One region of the Nostoc sp. UIC 10607 genome, then DNA from elsewhere that is predicted to be linked to it. Evidence: predicted binding sites of a transcription regulator. Region 1 holds the regulator's gene; each other region holds the start of a gene.
The links. The regulator HrcA, encoded in region 1, represses chaperone genes, less so after heat shock. The targets are predictions, from matches to a motif close to TTAGCACTCNNGANTCNNGAGTGCTAA.
Positions count from the first base shown of each region.

Region 2: a site for HrcA is predicted at 1,556-1,582, ahead of groL (chaperonin GroEL). Genes of this name have one in related genera too.
Region 3: a site for HrcA is predicted at 1,850-1,876, ahead of groES (co-chaperone GroES). Genes of this name have one in related genera too.

Region 1 is NZ_JBIQNW010000039.1:42,478-49,803, reverse strand. It holds gene ACEYW6_RS25300 (DUF3352 domain-containing protein) at 1-1,120, opposite strand, end outside; gene ACEYW6_RS25295 (rhodanese-like domain-containing protein) at 1,278-1,610, shown strand; gene hrcA (heat-inducible transcriptional repressor HrcA) at 2,057-3,187, shown strand; gene ACEYW6_RS25285 (ABC transporter permease) at 3,217-3,999, opposite strand; gene ACEYW6_RS25280 (exopolysaccharide biosynthesis protein) at 4,277-4,900, shown strand; gene ACEYW6_RS25275 (hypothetical protein) at 4,929-5,462, shown strand; gene ACEYW6_RS25270 (hypothetical protein) at 5,585-6,139, opposite strand; gene ACEYW6_RS25265 (thioredoxin family protein) at 6,271-6,861, shown strand; gene ACEYW6_RS25260 (sensor domain-containing diguanylate cyclase) at 6,985-7,326, opposite strand, start outside.
Region 2 is NZ_JBIQNW010000056.1:16,774-24,099, reverse strand. It holds gene groL (chaperonin GroEL) at 1-1,523, opposite strand, end outside; gene ACEYW6_RS29070 (MraY family glycosyltransferase) at 1,682-2,764, shown strand; gene ACEYW6_RS29065 (hypothetical protein) at 2,840-3,100, opposite strand; gene ACEYW6_RS29060 (hypothetical protein) at 3,217-4,407, shown strand; gene ACEYW6_RS29055 (AAA family ATPase) at 4,404-5,378, shown strand; gene ACEYW6_RS29050 (SUMF1/EgtB/PvdO family nonheme iron enzyme) at 5,385-7,326, shown strand, end outside.
Region 3 is NZ_JBIQNW010000010.1:109,616-116,941, reverse strand. It holds gene groL (chaperonin GroEL) at 1-1,429, opposite strand, end outside; gene groES (co-chaperone GroES) at 1,517-1,828, opposite strand; gene ACEYW6_RS12305 ((2Fe-2S) ferredoxin domain-containing protein) at 2,094-2,552, shown strand; gene ACEYW6_RS12300 (response regulator transcription factor) at 2,882-3,559, shown strand; gene ACEYW6_RS12295 (NIL domain-containing protein) at 3,629-3,937, opposite strand; gene ACEYW6_RS12290 (4-Cys prefix domain-containing protein) at 4,338-4,715, shown strand; partial or broken gene ACEYW6_RS12285 (serine/threonine protein kinase) at 4,730-5,149, shown strand; gene ACEYW6_RS12280 (DUF192 domain-containing protein) at 5,798-6,286, shown strand; gene ACEYW6_RS12275 (Rpn family recombination-promoting nuclease/putative transposase) at 6,541-7,326, shown strand.

The DNA of each region.
Region 1 (7,326 bases):
TTTGTTCTTTATCAGGTAACAATGCTATGGCATATTCTCCCTGTACCCAGCTAAAAATATCCTCTGGTAAGTTTATGCCCCAGCGTTTTTGAACATCCGCTAAAGGTTTTGCTAACCGAGAAACTACATCTTCCCCAGAACCATATATAGTTGCTGTTGCTTGTCTCCAGAGTTTGGCTAAATCACTGTTACCCAAATTACTCAAATTTGAGCCGGAAATGGCCAAACCTGCGGAGGCTGGAATATATTGCAATGCTCCTACAGGTTTAGACAGTGGTGAGGATGGGGGGACAATTTCCGATGAAGTTAAAAAGGTGGTTTCTGCTAGTAATCCTTTGGGGTTCAACGCCAGGGAAATTATTTCGCTGTCATAGGTTTGTTCTGGCAGCTCTAACCCTTGCCATTTTGCGACGATGGGAAGATTTAAGAAAGCTACAGCTAAACTCCCTTTGGGCAGTTCTTTGGTAGCTTTTTGATATTCGGAGGAGCTAGTCAAATTTAGATCGGGTGCTTGGACATTATTGATAGCATCTCGTAGAACTTTAGGATCGTTGGCAAACAATACAAAGCCTTCACCGACAACAGCACCTGCAAGTAAGTCTTGTTCTGATTGAGAATTGTCAGAAATCAGCTTTATACCTTTATATTGTTCAACAGCTAAGTTTGCCCCAGCTAACGCCCGTTTGGAAAACAGCAACTCGACAAACTCGCGGCTTTTCTCCGGTTGCTTGCTTGCTAGTGCTAATAGATACCCTGGCTGCTGTCCGTTTTCTGGATCGCGATCAATATCTAAGGTGGTAATAGCTAATGTAATTTCGTTCCCTAACCAAGGTTGAATATCTTGTTTGTAATCTATACCACTCTTGGCGAATAAACTGGTTTTGAGTTTAGATAGTTCTCCTTCACGCTCCAACGCCTGTAAACGGTCAGGATTCACCAGCAATGAAACCATTGCAGGGGAAAGTTTCGACACGAATATGGCTGCACTAGGCTGAGAGGTAGAAGCAATGAGGTTAGCCGGACTTTTGCCGAAAAACCAGTAGAAACTAGCGATCGCAATTACTAGCAGTGCGATCGCACCAGCTACGATAAAACCAATAAATGAGCGTTGCCTATTCACATTAAACCTTTAAAAAAGACGGTTTACAGCCATTTAAGCAGAAAGCCTACCAGGATTTATCAGCCTTCTTGAGAATGGATACTCATGCAAAGGCAGAGATTTTCTGCCACCATAAATAGGATTAGGACTGTTTATAGGGAATTCTTTTAGTTAACCCATGAACCAGATTAGTGTACAAGAACTGGCACAACGTCTTTCTTCTGGTGATGCAAGTATTCAGTTAGTAGATGTACGCGAACCACAAGAATTGGAGATTGCTAGCATTGAGGGCTTTGTCAATCTACCCCTGAGCCAATTTGCCGATTGGGGAGATCAAGTCCCTAACCTCTTCAATCCCCAAGCTGAAACCCTTGTACTATGCCACCACGGCATCCGCTCTGCCCAGATGTGCCAGTGGTTAATTGCTCAAGGTTTTACAAATGTGCAAAATATTTCAGGTGGTATTGATGCTTATTCTGTCTTAGTAGACCATTCAATTCCCCAGTATTAGCTAGTGTTTAGGTGCATTACTCAGATGGAACTTACTCTTCCATCTGGCTTTTGGTATGCTGAAAATAACACCACATTTTAGGGGCTTGCTAGGAAAGCTTATAAGTTTATCTACTGGTTATATATCTTACAGAACTTTTCGACCCCGATCTTATGCTGCGATCACCGCAAAAGTACGTATCCCACAATACTTTTATCAGTGTAGAATTATGCAAACATAAAGCAAAAAGGATGTTGTCAATTCAAACCCTCAGTTATTGCTGCAAAAGCCTAGATTATATTGAAAGCGCACTTTTAAAGAGTTATGTACTTGAACCTTAAAATTAATTATCACAATATAGTTGTATAATTTGTTATCTTAATAAACTATTAATATTCTTTGGTTTCGATCAATCCAGAAATTTTTCCAGAGTTTGATTAAAATTTGCCTCTAGCAAAACATACCCTATGGAAGTCCAGTTAACAAATCGACAACAGCATATACTTTGGGCAACTGTACGTCACTACATTGCTACGGCAGAGCCTGTTGGTTCAAAGGCTTTGATCGAGGAGTACGATCTGGGTGTAAGCTCGGCGACAATTCGCAATGTGATGGGCGTTTTAGAAAAGTCTGGGTTACTTTACCAACCACACACCTCTGCCGGACGAATACCTTCTGACTCAGGTTACCGCATTTATGTTGACCAGTTAATTACCCCTTCTCTGCGTTCGCGCAGTGTGTCGCAGACAGATGCTACGCGAACAGAATATTTAGGGCGAGAAGTAGAGTTGGCACTGCAAAACCGCCTCCAGTGGGAAGATTGGAGTTTAGAAACTCTATTGCAAGGAGCAGCACAAATTTTAGCAACCTTGAGTGGTTGCATTAGCTTGATTACTATGCCGCAAACTACTACAGCACTATTGCGACATCTGCAATTAGTGCAAATTGAAGCGGGGCGGATCATGTTAATTGTAGTGACCGATGGTTATGAGACACATTCCAAGTTGATGGATTTGTCGCCAACACCAGAGGAAACACAACGGGATTCAGAGGTAATCGATCGCGAGTTGCAGATTGTTTCTAACTTTTTGAATAGCCATTTGCGGGGGCGAAGTCTATTGGAATTAGCCAACCTCAACTGGAGCGAACTAGATCAGGAGTTCCAACGCTACGGGGAATTCTTGAAAAATTCAGTTGCCGAATTGACTCGTCGGACTCATGCGCCGACTGCAACACAAATTATGGTTCGGGGTGTGTCAGAAGTTTTGCGCCAGCCAGAATTTTCCCAGTTGCAGCAAGTACAAACGATTATCCACCTGCTGGAAGAAGAACAAGACCAACTATGGCGATTAATATTTGAAGAACCAGAGCAGGAGGATGTAGGTAAGCCAAGGGTAACGGTTCGCATTGGCGCAGAAAACCCACTAGAACCGATACGTACCTGCACCTTGATTTCTTCCAACTATCGCCGAGGTTCAATACCAGTAGGAAGTGTGGGAGTTTTGGGGCCAACGCGTCTAGATTATGAAAGTGCGATCGCAGTTGTGGCATCTGCTGCTGATTATCTCTCAGAAGCTTTTAGTTATTTCAATCCTTAAATAGGGATTAATCCTATCAGGTGATGTCTCTAACTCGAAGCACTGGTATAAAATCGCAACGCAAACCGCCAAAACCAAGTAGAAGCGAAAAACAGCACTACTGCCAATATTGCCGCACCTATCAACCAGCTAATTTCACTCCTACCCAATAGCGCTTGGGCTGGGACAGTAGTTAAAAATGCTACTGGCATCACAAAGGTAAAGAAAAAACGGTAAGCAGTAGGATATGCTGCGATGGGATATCGTCCAGCTTCCAACAAACCACGCAAAACTTCTGTGACGTTGTATATTTTGACGAACCAGATACTCATCGCTCCCAGCATAAACCACAGGCTGTACAGAATCACCAAGCTGAATAATAATGGCAGCACACCAAGTAGATAGTCGTCTATCCCTACACCGAGGCGTTTACCCGCGTAGCCAATAATAACACTACCAAAAATTAGATCCGGCATTCCCCAAGGTGAAAGGGTATGGGTGGAAAGCCAAAACTGACTGCGGATAGGTTTTAATAATATAAAGTCCAAAGTGCCTTCTTGGACATGGCGGACAATGCGATTTAAGTTCGACGCCAGAAAAGTAGCAGAAAAGCCTTGTAGTAAGGTAAAAAGTCCTAGAACTACTAAAGCTGCTTCCCATGACCAACCACTAAAAGTGTAGCCAGTCCGGTAAAACAAGAATAGTCCAAAGAGGCTACCGACAAGATTTCCCAAGCTGCTGAGGGTAGCTATGAAAAAGTTAATCCGATACTCTAACTCTGCTGCGATCGCAGCACTCCAAAATAGTCTTAGTACTTTCAAATATCTTTGCATCTTGCACCCTTATCCCAATATGTTCCATCTGTCATGACATTTCCATAATTTACACAATAACTTTAAGGAAATTTAATATTACTTTTTATTCAGGAAAATTGCTAAACGTTAAGATGTTGTGGATCTATTGTTGAAAGGTAAGAAATTCTATGGATCTGGATTTACCAGAACTAATGAAATCACTCGGCTACTTTGAGGTATGAGCAATTATCTTTGCTGAATCTGGCTTGTTAATTGGTATATTTATTTACTAAATTTTGCTAAATCCTGGTGATATATGGCTAAACTATCTAACGAATTACAACGCTATTTTTTTGAGGAAGATCGACCCTCAAAAGTAACTTTGGCAGAGATTTTACTATTAGCAAAAGAAAGAATTTTTGGATTTTTGCTGATTATCCTGTCTTTACCTTCAGCTTTGCCAGTTCCAGCACCAGGATACTCAGTCCCTTTCGGCATCCTGATTTTCCTATTAGCGGTACAGCTAATCGCCGGTGCCAAAACCCCCTGGCTACCCAAGCGGATGATGAGTCACCCTATCCAACTCACAACAGTTCAGGGATTCTTGAAAGCAGGGATTCCTTGGTTAAAAAGAATTGAAGCGATCGCTCGTCCTCGTCTGAGCTATATCTGTACTACTTTACCTGGTAGAGTGACCATTGGTATAGCGATCGCCTTGATGGCAATTTCTATGATGATTCCGATTCCAGGAACTAATACCCTACCAGCAATGGGAATTTTTGTAACTAGCTTTGGTTTATCGGAAGATGATGGCGCTATTAGCTTGGGTGGTTTAGTTATGTGTGTGCTGGGGGCAGTTTTAACTACTTCCATACTTTTGGCATTGGTTTGGGGTGGTTCCAGTCTTCTTGACATCATCAAGACTTGGCTAGGTCGTTGAAATAGCAAAAATACTACTTAAGATCACGATGGCTCCCTTAAACACCAACCTCTATCTGTTCCTAGAAAATCTCCTCTTTTTCCTAATTGCCACACTTTTTATTGTGGTTGTAAATTGGGGGTGGAAACACACAAAGCCCTATACTCTACCTCTACCATTTCCCGCTTGGTATAAAATCTGGTTTGGCTCAGTGCAACTGCTAGGAGTACTGCTGCCATTAGTAGTTATGCTTTTGTGGGGTGTCTGGTGGGGCGATCGCAGTGTGTTAACTGTGCTTGGTTGGTATTTTATCGTATTAGGGTTGCAAATCATCTCTGAGAGAGTAACACTCAGGCAGTTGCAAAATGTAGTGTGGGTGATGGTACCTTATATATACCTGCCTTACCGCTTCTGGCAGTTGTATGAGGGTTTGACACTTTTGGATTCCAAAAGCGAGTTGCAGTGGGTACGATATTTGTTGGTTTTTGAATTGGTGCTGTGGATTGTTAACTACGCCATAGATGTATCTCAATTGCCACGGCTGTTTCGCTGGGAAGTAAAATCAGACTCTGGCCTTAGCTAGGGATTAAAATAATTCGTAATTCGTAATTCGTAATTCGTAATTCGTAATTCAGTTTTGTAACAGAGATTTAGACACTGCTACAAAACTTACCGCTTGTTTGCTTTTTACTGAAACCCACAGAATTAGTTAATCGCAGAATTAGCCATTTTTACCAAAGAAGTGCGATTGCCTGCTTTCAACCCAACAATATATTGCACACCCTGTTGTCTCCAAGTCAAGGTAGCATCTGAGCAATTAGCACCACAAGTAAAATCCACAAAATAGCCAGTAATGCCCTTAGCTAAGGATACAGGTTTACCAGTAAGGCGCGGTGTTTTGCGGGTTACAGCTTCAGCAGAAACAATGCCCAAACGACAGGCAGTTCCACCAGTACAATCGGGACTGAAACCCAGTAAAATTTCGTACTTTTTTTGCGTAGCAGCTTCTATAATTGCGTAAATTGGATTTTCCCCATCCGACTCAGGAATAAACTTCGGCAATAAAATCTTAATTTGAGTCTTTTGCTTTAATTTAGGCAGAATAGATTTAAAAACTGAGTGTGGCTGGGTTTTACTCTGCTGTGCTATCAATTGAGACTGGTTATTTATAGTAGCTATGGCTGACTTGTGAAAGCTGCCAACACTGACTAGTAAAAATACGGCACACACAGCACTGGTATTTCTGAAGCTTAAAATCATCTTTTAGAACCTATTTCATCTAAAGTATTTATTTGTAATACCCATCTTGGGTATCCAATTACGTATTAAAGAGCGCTTGGAGTCAGCTAAACTGAAGAAGAAATTGCTTAATAAGTTTTAATAATTCTGTTATGAGTACTGATTCACCTGTTAATTCCCCCGATAAGTCTGAATCCACATTAGGGAAGCGTTTGAGAAACTTTTTAATTGTAATGGTAGCGATCGCTCTTAGCGTTGCCCTCGTCTTAGGATTGCGAACTGAAACAACCTCGGCAACTCTAGCTAAATTAAGCGATTCGTCCACACCGTTAGAAGTAGCAATCAGCAATGGCAAACCATCTTTAGTAGAGTTTTATGCTGATTGGTGTACTGTCTGCCAGAAAATGGCACCAGATATCACTCAACTAGAAACAGAGTATGCTGACAAGATGAATTTTGTCATGCTGAATGTGGATAATACCAAGTGGCTACCCGAAATGTTGAAATATCGGGTGGATGGGATTCCCCATTTTGTATTTTTGAGTCAGCAAGGGGAAACCATAGCCCAAGCGATTGGGGATCAACCGCGCACGATTATGGCTAGCAATTTAAAAGCTTTAGTTACTGGTTCGTCTCTTCCCTATGCTAAAGCTAGCGGCAAAGTTTCCAAATTTTCAGCCCCAGTAGCACCAACGGCTAGTCAAGATGACCCCCGCAGTCATGGCAGCCAAGTGGTAAATTAGCACCTTCGAGGCATGGATTAGGAGAGCAGGGAGAGAGCGATCGCGCACTTTTATCTACAGCATCTCCCAATATTTGAGAACTAATCAATTTGTTCTCATCCAATTGGAGTTTTTCCATCCCCTTCATGCAATAGATTGCCGCTTGAGACGCTTATGAGCGTACATTAATTCGTCAGACTTGGCGATTAGTTGTTCTAGTGACATATTGCTTCCTGGTGAGTAACGCTCTATCCCCATACTCATCGAAAGTTCATAGCTACGGTTTTGCTGTTGATTAAAGTTGGCGATATTTGCTTGCAAACACGCTTGGATGCTATCAGCATCCTTAAAGTAGCTGGAGATGAAAACAATAAACTCATCTCCACCCAAGCGGGCAACAATATCTGAGTTCCGAAAACTTTGTTTGAGTAATCGAGCAGCATTAACAATTAAGGCATCTCCTATGTCGTGACCAAGGGTGTCGTT
Region 2 (7,326 bases), on a different contig from region 1:
CCAGCGTTTTGCAAAGCTGAACGCACGACTTTGGCAGGGTCGATAATCCCGGCAGCGATCAAGTCTTCAAATTCTCCGGTAGCAGCGTTGTAGCCAATGTTGAAGTCGCTATCTCGGACTCTAGAGACGATAACAGAACCTTCAGCACCAGCATTATCTGCTATTTGACGCAAGGGAGCTTCTAGCGCTCGTTGGACTATATCAGCCCCAATTTTTTCTTCTTCGTTTTCTAAGCTGTTTTTAATCGCTTCTACCGTCTTAGCTAAGTGAATTAAGGTCGTTCCACCACCAGGAACAATACCTTCTTCCACGGCGGCTTTAGTAGCGTTCAGCGCGTCTTCAATCCGCAGTTTACGGTCTTTGAGTTCGGTTTCGGTTGCCGCACCCACTTTAATTACTGCCACACCGCCAGCGAGTTTAGCGATGCGTTCTTGCAGTTTTTCTTGATCGTACTCAGAATCGGTTTCTTCCAACTGCCTGCGAATTTGAGAAATCCGCTTTTGTACCTCTGGCTTGGTGACACTGCCAGCTACAATGGTGGTGCTTTCTTTGTCAATGGTGATTTTGCGGGCAGTTCCCAACGCTTCTAGAGAAGCGGTATCCAAGCTTAAGCCAATTTCTTCAGAAATCAACTGTCCATCGGTGAGAATAGCAATATCTTCTAACAAAGCTTTGCGGCGATCGCCAAAGCCAGGTGCTTTAATTGCAGCCACAGCAAGTACACCCCGCGCTTTGTTCACTACCAAAGTTGCCAAAGCATCACCTTCGACATCTTCCGCGATGATCAGCAAGGGCTGACCAGAACGGGCGACTTTTTCCAACACTGGTACTAAATCTTGGATGCTGCTGATTTTTTTGTCAGTAACCAAGATGCGGGCGTTTTCAAATTCGACTATTTGCCGCTCGTTGTTGGTGACGAAGTAGGGTGAAATGTAACCCCTGTCAATCTGCATCCCCTCAACTACTTCTAGTTCTGTGGTGAGGGATTTAGATTCTTCAACGGTAATGACACCATCTTTGGTGACTTTTTCCATTGCTTGGGCTAACATTTGGCCAACTTCTTCATCGTTACCAGCAGAGACAGTTGCAACTTGAGCGATCGCACTTCCTTCTACTGGCTTGGCTACTCTGGCAATTTCTTTTACCAGTGCCTCAATAGTTTTGTCGATCCCGCGTCTCAAGCTAACCGGGTTACTACCTGCCGCGACGTTCTTCAAACCTTCCCGAATCAAGGCCTGTGCTAAAACTGTGGCGGTGGTTGTACCATCCCCAGCGACATCTTTAGTTTTTGAGGCCACTTCCTGGATGAGTCTTGCACCAGTATTTTCCAAAGGATCTTCTAATTCAATTTCCTTGGCAACAGTGATACCATCGTTGACAATTTGAGGTGCGCCAAATTTTTTCTCTAAAAGGACATTGCGACCTTTGGGCCCCAAGGTGATTTTTACGGCATCGGCAAGGGCGTTAACACCCCTTTCTAGAGCTCGCCGCGATTCCTCGTCAAATGCAATAATTTTCGCCATGTTTTATTTCTCTAGCGCTTCCATTAGACAATTTAGCACTCACAGGGCAAGAGTGCTAATCTTCCAAGCGGCTCAAGTTACAAATGGAAATAAAAAAAATTGATTAATATACAGGTGATGCTCATATTAGATACAGGCAGTAATGCTTGAATTGGGAGATGAATCTAGACAACTCCCTTAAGTTCCTTGGTATTGCCGACCCTAGCGGCACCGGCTGGTTGGCAGTAGTATTTACGTTTCTCTTGGCTTGGCTTGTAACATGGCGTTTAATTCCAACAGTACGCAAATTCGCCTTGCGGGTAGGTTGGGCAGACCAACCCAACGCACGACGGCTCAATCGAGAACCTTTGCCCAATGCAGGGGGGCTGGCTATCTACGCAGGTGTGATTGCCGCACTGGTATTAGCTAGCCTTTTACGACCTATCGAACTGCAAAACGTACTGGCTCAGGTGCTCACTATTCTGTTGGGGGGTTCGATATTAGTCCTTGTGGGCTTTATCGACGATCAGTTCGGCTTACCGCCCTCTGTTCGATTGTGGGCGCAAATTGTTACGGCACTGTTGCTAGTAGCTAATGGCATTAGTGTCCAAGTTATGTTTGGTACCCCCATTGACTCGCTCCTGTCCATGTCGCTAACCGTGCTATGGGTGGTAGGAATTACCAACGCCATCAACTTGATGGATGGTATGGATGGCTTGGCAGGAGGAATCAGCTTTATTACCGCCATGAGTTTGTTGGGGGTTGCAGCCCAATTTAACAATCGTGCAGCGGCAATCTTGGTACTTGCAGCCTTGGGGGGTGCAGCACTAGGCTTTTTGCGCCATAACTTCCATCCATCACGGATTATTATGGGTGATGCCGGAGCATACTTTTTCGGCTATGTGCTGGCAGCAACTAGTATTTTAGGCAAACTGCAACAAAACACAGTTTATGCACTAATTCCCACGGTTTTATTTCTGTTGTTACCAGTGCTAGACACCACTCAAGTATTTGTGCGGCGGCTACTAGCAGGAAATAACCCTCTCAGTACTCCAGGGAAAGATCACCTGCATCACCGCTTACTTGCCTGGGGACTCTCCCAGCGCCATGCTGCGTTCACGCTTTGGTCAATTACCTTAGTTTTCAACTTGCTGGCAATGAGAATACAAGGCATGAGTTTGGCTGTGATGCTGGCTACCGCCAGTAGCATTATCCTTCTTTTGGGTTTTACTGTTTGGCAAAGGATACGCCAACAGCCTTAGTTGCTTGTCGAGTGGGTTAAGCGCGATCGCACCGCCTTCACCCACCATCGAACACCAGATACAACCAGTCGAAAACTAGTCCAAAGGCCAATTTGGCGGTCTTTTGGTGTTTTTCAAAGCTTCTTCCAACATCCGACGATTGGCATCTTGAGACATTTTTTTGGTCTTATCCATCATCACCACAGCCACTTTTGTCAAGCCAGTTGTCGTCCCTTGAGAAACTTTATCCATACTCTCAAGTCCAACACTAGTCACAAGTAGCAGTCCACTCAGTACAGTAGTGCTGACATATACTTTTTGGGCTAAATTGGCTTGTTGAGTCGATTTATCTGCCATTGTCTGCAATTTCCTGTTGTGTTCGACTCTTTTAGTTCACCAGATATCGCAATAAGTGCAAAAATCTGATCAGGATCTGATCAGGATCTAGTTGAGTAGAGCGATCGCAACAAGCAATGGTACTAATCAAGGCATCACCAGAGGGGATTGAACAAATTAAACAATCTATAAAACACAAAGGTTGGACTGTAAGTGGTGACAGAAAAAACAATGCAGATGCACTGATTATTGTGAGTCAGCAACTATTTAAAAAATATGTAAAAAAATACCTAAAAATAAATAATGCTGATGAGGAGCCACTTACCAGTGAACAACTTACAAAATTAGTAAACCAAGAACAAAAAATATTTACGCCTACAGCAACGAATAAAGTAAATACATATATTTATCAACTAAAAAAACAAAAATTTACTATTAAGGACTTTATAGAAGAAATTGAAATTCAATGTTTATATGCTGATAGAGTCACCTCTAGAAATTGGAGATATTTTCAGAAAGGTAAAGAAATTGATGATGATATATTTGAGGCTTTTTGTACAGCTTTAGAAATAAAGAATTGGGATAATTTTGCTATTTATCACCCCATTTATAATAAAAATGCTACCGATCAAACTCGTTTAGTAGAAGGATTGAGTTCATTTAACCATAGAACACAAATTAAATTACTAAAGACAAACTTTAGCAATCCAAATAAGCCTTTTCTAGTTGCTAATACGTGTAAGTATAGTCAAACCTGGATGCTGAGACGGTTAGAGTTGGAGATTGAAAACACCAATAGACTAAAATGCAAGCCTTTTTTGTTATCAGGCTCTCAATTCTCTTCAAGAAGTATTAATGAACTCTCAAATCGCTTTGAAGAACAATATCCTATAACAAGGCTTGTTAAATCTTTGAAAAATGAGAATTTACTTGTTGTTATTGATAATCCTTATGACTGCAAGGAAATAATTAATGATTTTTGGATGCCTTTAGTTAAGAAATTAACTACAACAAAAACTCCAGGTATAATGTTTATGTTTTTGCTATCTAATAATCAAGCCAATGAGCGAGAAATAGAATCGACACAAATTATCGAACTACCTCCGGCTAATCCATTTAAAGAAGAAGATAAAGAAGATATAGTTAATGCGTTGTTGGATATTGGGGCAAAAATACAAAACCCGTTGTCTCAAGATAATGCAGAAAAGATTGCTGATATCTTAATCCAAAAAAGTAATGGCGATACATTAAAGTTACTTCAAGAAATTTATAACCATTTTAAATCTAAGACAACAAACTTTGCTGATGTATGGCAGAAATACCCATGAATCAAAAAAAAATTGAGTATACCGGAAAAATTCACCCTCCGAAGGGAGGTGAGTTAAATGAGCAACTGCGTCGCAAATTGTATGCTTACTACCCTAGTGATTCTCTAAAAGAAGCAGTAAATTTAGCAATTAAACTACATCGGCCATTGCTGCTAGAAGGAGAACCTGGTTGTGGCAAAAGTGAACTTGCTCGCGCTGTTTTCTATGAACTTAGTAAACAATATACTAGTTATGAGTGGGATTACCGTCTTTGGAATGTGCAGTCAACTAGCAAAGCTCAAGATGGATTTTATAGCTATGACTACATTGGTAGATTACAAGCTGCACAACTGGCAAAAGTAGAAATTAAAGATAAACAATCTAATCCGGCAAATCCTGAAGATTATCTGGAATTGGGGCCATTAGGCTATGCTTTTGATAGAGATTTTTTAAATCAAAAAAAGAGTGAAAAGCCATATAGAACTATAGTTTTAATTGACGAAATTGATAAAGCTGATACAGATTTTCCTAATGACCTTTTACTGGCTTTAGAAGACAAATGTTTTGAAATTAAAGATTTGCGTCCTCGGCAATGGTTAAAAGCTAACCCCGACGCACCACCGATTGTTTTTATTACATCTAATCAAGAAAAAGAACTACCTAATGCTTTTCTGCGGCGCTGCCTGTATCATTATATTGAGTTTCCAGATAATAAAGATGAACTCAAGAAAATTATTCAGGCAAGATTTCAATCACAACGACATGATTTAGTGGATAAAGCCATTGAACGCTTTTTAGAATTGCGGTCAGAAATGAACGACGAGAAAGAGGAAACAGCCAAAAAAGTTAGCACCAGTGAATTAATTGATTGGTTTACAGTTTTAAATGACTATCCTCCAGAAAAAGTTATTAAAAAGCTGGAAGATGAACGATATCCCTTTGCTAGTACTCTACTTAAGAGTCGCCAAGATAAAAGCGAATATGGTTTTTGAATAACTATGAGTGAACCGCCACTGCTAAATTTATTTTTGGGACTGCGAGAAGCTGGGTTGCCTTTAGGTATTGACCAGTATTATTTAGCAGAGGAAGCATTATTGCAATCCATTGAAGCGGGATTAGATATTGCTGATAAACAAGCAGTAGCGCGGCTTTGTCAAACTGTCTGGGTAAAATCTCGGCAACAACAACGCCTTTTTAACCAGTGCTGGAATGAAATATTATCCTATCCGGCAAGATTTAGCAAATCTCCAATTATTGATTCACCAAATTCAAAAAAATCAGCGCGTTCAAAGCCAAGTTCATCTGATAAAAGTAAACCACTAAACACAATTGAGGAGAATCAAAACCAGCCAGAAGAAGAAAAACAAGAAGTATCGTTAACCCCTGCTTCTAGTGACGCTGCTGTTGTTGTTACCTCCGTTTCAACGAAGCTGAAAGAAGGAGATTATTTTCCTGTGCGGCGTCAACAATTGCGACGAGGTTGGCGGTTACTGATGCAAAAGTTGCCAGGTAGTATTCCTAGTCAGATAGATATCCGTGAGACAGTTACAGATGTTGCTAAACGGGGGTTTTTTCTTAAACCTGTTTTAACTGCTCCTCAAATTCAGTATAGAGAAGTAGTATTGTTAATTGACCAAAAAGGCTCAATGGTTCCTTTTCATCCCTTCTGTCGTCAATTGGTAGAAATTTGGCAAGGAGCAAAAATTTACTACTTTCGCAATAGTCCGACTGAAGAACTTTACCATGACTCGCAATGTTGGCAAGGAGAATCTATCAAGTCTATTTTGAGGCGTTTTTCTCAAAAAAAGACTTTAGTTGTTATAGTTAGCGATGCTGGGGCAGCACGTCGTCGTACAGTACCCTCAAGATGGGAGGAAACTGTTGACTTTTTAGCAATGCTTACCCCTCGTGTCAATAAAGTAGCTTGGCTTAATCCTCTCCCGCGCTTTCATTGGCGAAATACTACTGCTAAATTTATTGCCGAGGTAAATTCGCTAGTACCAATGTTTGCACTAGAGTCTGCTGAATACCAACAAATGCTGCAATGGTTATTTGATGGTAAACCAAGTATTAAAAGTTTTTTAAAACAAGCAGAGAAGAAAGCTATTGAAAAAGAGCCATTTGGCAGTTTCAATATTTGGGAAATCGAAGAATATAATGCCAAGGGACAAATAGAAGCTTTTGGCATCATGTTTAGGGAAGCGCATTTGAATTTTGCCTATCATGCAGCTTTTCCCCTGGTTTTGACGCCAGATTTACTTTATTGTTTATGGTGGAAATTTTTTAAAGAGTCTGAATTTAAAGAATCTGAAACACCTTGGTATGTTGTTGCTAATTTACTACTCTCAGATTTGTGCCGAGAAGTCGATACTGAATTGTATGAAATGGAGCGTGAAGTTCGCAATGAATTACTAAGGCTTTGTCAAGAAAAGTTTGGCGAACAACGGCTTCAAGAACTTTCGCAATTTTTGATTGAATATATTAATCGACAATTTAAAAAACACCAGCCAAATTCTTTATCATTTGATTTATTACAAGTACAGCAATGGACAGCTTTAGCTTATATCAAAAAGGGAGATGAAGCTGCCAAAGAACTCGCAGAGAAACTACGTCAAGCCTATTTGCAAAGCAACAAAGCTGAGTTGGTGCGTTTGTCTGAAGTGATTGAAACTTTGGCAGAACCTTTAAGAGAAAAATATGAACCTTTGCTACTTGTTGCTAGAGGTTATGGTGCTTTGGCGCGTGGTGATGAAAAAGGAAGAGTAGATGCTCAAGATGAATTGGACAAATTAGGTTTTAGAGAAACTGTGAATGTCCAAGGAGTTGTGCTAGAGCGTCCAATAACTTTAGACAAAATATTTTCATTTGAAGTTGTGACTGTTAACCGTCGCGGTAAAATTATTAAACAGGTAACTAAACAAGCGAGATATTTTATTGAAG
Region 3 (7,326 bases), on a different contig from region 1:
CAACGTTGAAGTCTTTCTCTTTCACGCGTTCAGCGATCACAGCACCATTCTGACCGGCGTTTTCAGCAATCCGCTTCAGAGGTGCAGGTAAGGCGCGAACGACAATCAAAGCACCAATCAACTCTTCATCCTTAAGATTGCTCTTTGCCCAAACTTCCAATTCAGGAGCAAGGTGAGCCAAAGTTGTACCACCACCAGGAACGATACCTTCTTCCACAGCAGCTTTGGTCGCGTTGATAGCGTCTTCTAGGCGCAACTTCTTGTCTTTCATTTCGGTTTCGGTCGCTGCACCAACTTTCACTACAGCAACACCACCAGAGAGTTTAGCAAGACGCTCTTGTAATTTCTCTTTGTCGTAAGAAGATTCGGTTTCATCGATTTGACGACGAATCTGTTCGACACGAGCCTTAACAGCAGCTTCGTTACCTTCGGCAACAATTGTGGTGCTGTCCTTGGTGATGGTGATCCGGCGAGCTTTACCCAGGCTATCTAGCTTGGTATTATCCAGCTTCAGACCCGCATCTTCGGTAATTAGTTGACCACCAGTTAAAACAGCGATATCTTCTAGTAGTGCTTTGCGGCGATCGCCAAAGCCAGGAGCCTTAACAGCGGCCACGTTTAGCACACCGCGTAAACGGTTTACTACCAAGGTTGCCAAAGCTTCTTTTTCAATATCTTCGGCGATAATCACCAAAGGACGACCAGCACGAGCTACTTGCTCTAACACTGGTACGAGGTCTTGTACCAAAGCGATTTTCTTATCGGTCAGCAGTATGAAAGGCTCATCAAAAACCGCTTCCATCCGCTCAGGGTCGGTAGCGAAATAAGGAGAGATGTAGCCTTTGTCAAAGCGCATCCCTTCAGTGATTTCCAATTCGGTGAACATAGATTTCCCTTCTTCTAGGGAAATTACGCCTTCCTTGCCCACCTTGTCCATTGCTTGGGCAATCATCTGACCGACTTCTTCGTCATTACCAGCCGAGATTGCACCAACTTGGGCAATGGCTTTGGAATCTTCCACTGGACGGGCGTGTTCTTTGATTTTGTCTACCAAAAAGGCAGTAGCTTTATCAATACCACGCTTCAGGGAAATTGCGTTAGCACCAGCTGCAACGTTCCGCAAGCCTTCTTTGACGATCGCATGAGCTAAAACGGTGGCAGTTGTGGTGCCATCACCCGCAGCATCGTTTGTCTTAGAAGCAGCTTGACGAATCAAAGCTACGCCAGTATTTTCAATATGGTCTTCTAATTCGATTTCTTTGGCGATCGTTACACCGTCATTGACAATTTGTGGTGCGCCAAATTTCTTTTCTAGGACTACGTTACGACCTTTGGGACCAAGGGTAACAGCTACAGCCTCAGCCAGGATGTCAATGCCTCGTTCTAAGGCGCGACGGGCGTTTTCGTTGTAGATAATGCGCTTTGCCATAGGTGTCTAAATTCCGGGATTAGGTCAATTTTTTCTTGAATTGGGCATGGGGTATCGGGAAAACTCTTCCCTATTCCTCATTGCCCACTAAATAACGACTGCTAAAATATCTTTTTCAGAAAGCAGTACATATTCTTCGGTACCGAGCTTGATGTCAGTGCCAGCGTACTTAGAGTACAGCACCTTATCGCCGACTTTAATTTCCAATTCTTGACGGCTACCGTCATCGTTACGCTTACCAGGGCCAAGGGCAACTACTTCCCCTACTTGTGGCTTTTCCTTGGCGGTATCGGGCAAATACAGACCACCTGCGGTCTTTTCCTCAGAGGCGTTCACTTTTACGAAAACGCGATCGCTCAAAGGTTTAACTGTAGAAACGCTTAAAGATAAAGCTGCCATATTATTTCTTTCCCTTAGAGTTTAGCACTCTCGACTCCTGAGTGCTAATCTACCGAAAAGTAGCGTCCGATGGCAAGAATTCTTTGAGTACGGGTTCCCGAACTAGAGGCTCATAGATGTACTTAAGTATAAATGCTTAATTATTTCTATCTTTCAGGGTCTGTTCCGTAAGTTCCGAATATTTTTTTATGGTCAACTTTATTTGCAAAGCTTGGAAATTGTTATAGAACTGTAATCAGGGAGCCGCTCGATAAGTAACAATACAGTGATCCAGTCCAGCCATCAAATCCCCAAAGCCACTAAATCTCTAGAACATAAAGCCCTGAGTAATTGCGTAGAAATTTTAGGACTTGCAAAAATTCAGCGACACATTTTTATTTGCGCTGACCAGACAATTGCTAACTGCTGCTCAAAACGAGCTAGTCTGGAATCCTGGGAATACTTAAAAAAGCAGCTTAAAGAGTTAAAACTTGATGAGCCGCAACAGAGTCATCCCATTTGCGTCTATAGAACTAAAGCCAAGTGCTTGCGCGTTTGTTGTTCTAGACCCATAATGGTGGTTTACCCTGATGGTGTCTGGTATCGCCAAGCAAGCCCGGAAGTTATTGAGCGGATCATCCAAGAACACTTAATAGGCAATAAGGTGGTAGAAGAATATGCATTTTTAACCCATCCTTTGCCAGAAACTTCCCTAGTTTCTTGTGAACACCTCATAGAGGCTTAACAACCGAAGGATATGGTACAGCAGTAAGCTTTAAGAAAGTGCGGGTTGGTTTTGAGGTAGGGTCATCTTTAAGCCAATACTTACTTGTGAGTCAGAAGGATTATTATTTAATCAGTGTTTTTTCGCCCGCCACTTTCAATGCGATATATAATAGCGCATTATAGATACTACTGCTATACGTATCCTTGCTGGACTTTTGCTATCGAGCTACCAGTCTCTTGAAAGTGCTCGGCATTTTTGAGACTTCGAGACAGCAAAGGCAAGTTAAGTAGGAAAAAGGACAACATCTCCAAATAACCCACCATAGAGGATAAATATTCAAGACTTTGATGGACCGAAGCGCGACAAGTGCCACTGCTATGAAAGAGCCCAGCATGAAAGATCACAAACGACTTCTATTGATTGATGATGACCCTAACCTCATCTTGCTGGTGAAGGATTACTTAGAATTCCGGGGATACGAAGTCATCACCGCCGAAAATGGACGTGAAGCTCTGGAAATTTTAGAGCAAGATGTTCCAGACATGATTATCTGCGACGTGATGATGCCGGAAATGGACGGATATACTTTTGTGGAACAAGTCCGGCAAAACGAACGCACCAGTTGGATTCCGGTTCTTTTCCTTTCAGCTAAGGGACAAAGTGCAGACCGAGTTAAGGGTCTGAATAAAGGTGCTGATGTTTATATGGTCAAACCCTTTGAACCAGAAGAACTCGTAGCGCAAGTTGAATCCTCGCTGAAACAAACTATCCGTTGGAAAGAACACCAAGCAAAAGGAGGCGAAAACGGTTCCCGTATCCAAGTTCCCTTCGATGTGCAATTAACCCCAACTGAACTGAAGGTAGTCCAGTTTGTCGCTAGGGGTTTAGCTAACCGGGAAATTGCTGAAGAACTAAATGTTAGTCAGCGCACAGTTGAAAGCCATGTGTCCAATATGTTGGGCAAAACCAATCTCCACAACCGCACTGAACTAGCGCGGTGGGCGATTGAAAATCAAATGGCTTAAACAAAGTTAATAGTTAACAGTTAGGAGTTATGAATTATGAATTTTTTAACTCCTAACTCCTAACTAAATCTACCAACCATCTTCTTCAGGGCTGGATTGGTGCAAAACTTCTAAATCCAGTTCATCTAGGTAAGTTAGGGCGCTTTCAATCTGGGAAACAGTACCTCGCAGTTCCAGATCGAAGCAGCTATATTGTGGCACGTTTGCGCTTACCTGAGCATCAGCAATAATGACTATGACCCCATAGTGAGAAACCAGTCGTGAAATGACTGGTTCCTCATGCAAGTCTTTAGGAATGCGAACTTGGATGCGAGTTTGGGTGCGTCTATTATCTAAAATATCAGTATTAGATTTTACTTGTTTATTTGGAATTGCCATTCTAGCTTCCTACTCGACTTCTGGGATGGGGTTTTACTTTGCACAATTCTTTTAACACTAGCGTCACTTATCCCACGTAGGCAAGCAAGAAAGTATTTACCTTTGCAAACCATTAAACTAGATGTAGTAAATGTGAAGAATTGCTCATAATTCGGTATTTATGAGGTTAATTGTTATTCTATAAGCGCTTTCGAGCACATTGAATATAGCGAATTTTTAGGGTTATAACAATTGTTGTAACCCTAATTTATTGTGTATGAAATTTAATACTGAAGTGAGAACTGCTATATATGTTACTTTGTCTAAATTTTAGGGAACTCTCTTAATAGAACCTTATAGGTTTAACCCTCTGTTTAGATATCAATAAAAATCGATTCTTTAGGATATTTACTTCTGTGTAATGACCTATTGTATAAATCCCCATTGTCCAAAGCCTGTTGACCCAGCAAATGTAAATAACCCTATTTGCCGTAACTGTGGGTCAGAAATACTGTTGCAAGGCCGCTATCGGGTAATCAAACAACTAGGACAAGGTGGCTTTGGTAACACTTTTGAAGTTGACGAGTGCGGGAAAACTAAAGTTTTAAAAGTGCTGACTGAGAAGAACCCCAAAGCCATTGAACTGTTTCAGCAGGAAGCAAAGGTTTTAAGTCAGCTAAACAGTGTGGGTATTCCTAAGGTGGAACCAGATGGTTATTTTACTGTTTTACCTAAAAATAGCTCTGTACCATTGCACTGTTTAGCAATGGAGAAAATTGAAGGCGTAAATAAGGCGTAAATTTAGAGCAGTGGATGGAATTTCGTAATTATCAACGTATTTCTGAAACTCAAGCTCTCAATTGGCTAAAACAACTTGTAGAAATTCTTGCTTTAGTACACGCTCATCAATATTTTCACCGTGACATTAAGCCTCAGAATATCATGCTGCGACCAGCTGGGCAGCTTGTCTTAATTGATTTTGGCGCAGTTCGACAAATCACGACAACCATTTTGGCGGGAAATTCTCATACCAGAATTTTTTCACAAGGCTATTCACCGCCAGAGCAACAAAACGGTTATTCGGTACAGCAGTCAGACTTTTTTGCATTGGGACGGACTTTTATTTTTCTGCTCACAGGTAAGGAACCCCAGGATAAAGAAATTTATGACCCTCTGACTAATGAGTTGCACTGGCGAAAATCTGCACTCAATCTTTCTCCACTTTTGGCAGATTTAATCGACCATTTGATGGCTCCTACTGCAAATCAGCGTCCTCAAAATACGCAAGTGATTTTGCAGAAGTTGAAGGGAATTGAAAAAGAATTACAAATACCTAAACTTTTATCGCAAAAAACGGCAATTCAATCAACCAACAGGTCTAAATCAGTCAATTCGTCTTCTAGCCAGACTCAGAAAAGCCAAAAACTTTGGCAAGTTCTCATTGGCTTAGGAGTGGGATGTTTTGCTGTTGTGATTGCGGCTATTAATCAACCAAACACCAAAAATCCGGTTTCTGTTTCTCCTATAGAAAATGTTCCGGTAGCTATTCCTAGTCCAGTTAGCCAAATTCCTGAAGTCCCATTAACTGCTAAATCTCAACCGACAATAAGTCCTTCAACTTTGCCTACATCTGACAAAAGCTTGGCAGAAAGAAGAGAGCAGTTAAATGCTGATATAAAGGAGAGAGAACGTCAAAATACTTTGGCTTTAAAATTGTTACGAATTGGAATGAGTTTAGATCAAATTGCTCAAGTTACTAAATTCTCTATTGAGCACATTCAAGTTTTACAAAAAGAAGAAGCCGAGATGAGGGAAAGAAGAGAGCAGTTAAATGCTGATACAAGGGAAAGGGCACGTCAAAATACTTTATTAACACAAAAAATGCAACAAGCCGATAAAGACCGACAAACAAAAATTGAACTTGAAAAGACTCAACCTTTGACTGTAGTAACATCAGAGTTTGATAACCAAGCTTCATTATATATGGGGCAAAATCTGCCAATTTCGGCTCAAGCAACTTTTCCTAAAGGTAGAAAAATAAAGCTAGAAGTTGCACGAACGCAAGAACAGCAGATGATGGGCTTGATGTATCGACCTGCTTTACCAGATAACCAGGGTATGGTGTTTGTATTTCCCTCAGCCCAAACAGTCAGCTTATCGATGAAAAATGTCCCTGTATCTGTGGATATGGTTTTTCTTCAAAATGGGATAATCAACTATATTGAGACTGCTGCACTTCCCTGTAATAGTGAGCCTTGTCCCACCTACGGTACTTACGTGTTAATAGACCAAGTAATTCAACTGAGGTCTGGACGAGCACAAGAATTAGGTTTACAGGTAGGTGATAATGTCAAAATTGAGATTAACTAATTACGCTTTATGTGAATTAAAAACTCTCAAGCAATATTAAAGGTTTCAGCTTTAGCTTAAATTTTAAACTCTAGCCTTATGAATGAGACTACATTGTTTCAGCCTTCAACTCACATAAGCCATTAATTATATAATTCTACGCACACAACTATCTTAGATATCATAGTTTATAGGTTAGGTTGACGTAAGGAAACCCAACATCAACAAACTTAATTTTTATCAACAATACCTGATACCCTTCCTTTAGGGCTGCCATGTATGACAATATCTGTAAATTCATTGCCGAAAACTTCAAAGATGATTTAGCAACATGGTTACTAGGTTCACCGATTAAATTAACAGAACTTAGCCCTACTGAATTATCAAGCGAACCAATTCGCGCCGATTCATTAATCTTATTGCAATCTGATGATTTAGTTCTACATACCGAGTTTCAAACTGACCCTGATGAAGATATCCCCTTTCGGATGTTAGATTATCGGGTTAGGGTTTATCGCCGCTTTCCTAACAAAGAAATGCGCCAAATAGTAATCTATTTGAGAAAAACAAGTTCAGAATTAGTCCATGAAAACAGTTTTAGATTAAACAACACTTACCATCAGTTTGAGGTAATACGCCTGTGGGAACAACCGACAGACAGGTTTATGAGTATTCCAGGTCTATTACCCTTTGCCGTGCTAAGTCAGACAAACGATCCTACAATGGTATTAACCCAAGTAGCCAAAGCAGTTGAAGCAATTAGCGATCGCCAGCTACAAAGAAATATAGCTGCTGCCAGTGGCATCTTAGCAGGTTTGGTATTAAAGAAAGATGTAATTAGCAAGATTTTAAGGAGTGAGATTATGCGCGAATCAGTCATTTATCAACAAATCCTAGAAGAAGGCGAAGCTAAAGGTGAAGCCAAAGGCAAAGCAGAAACAACAAGAAAATTGGCTTTAAATTTGTTGCGAATTGGAATGAGTTTAGAACAAATTGCTCAAGTTACTGAATTATCTATTGAGCAAATTCAAGTTTTACAAGAGGAGATTCAAAATTCTTAA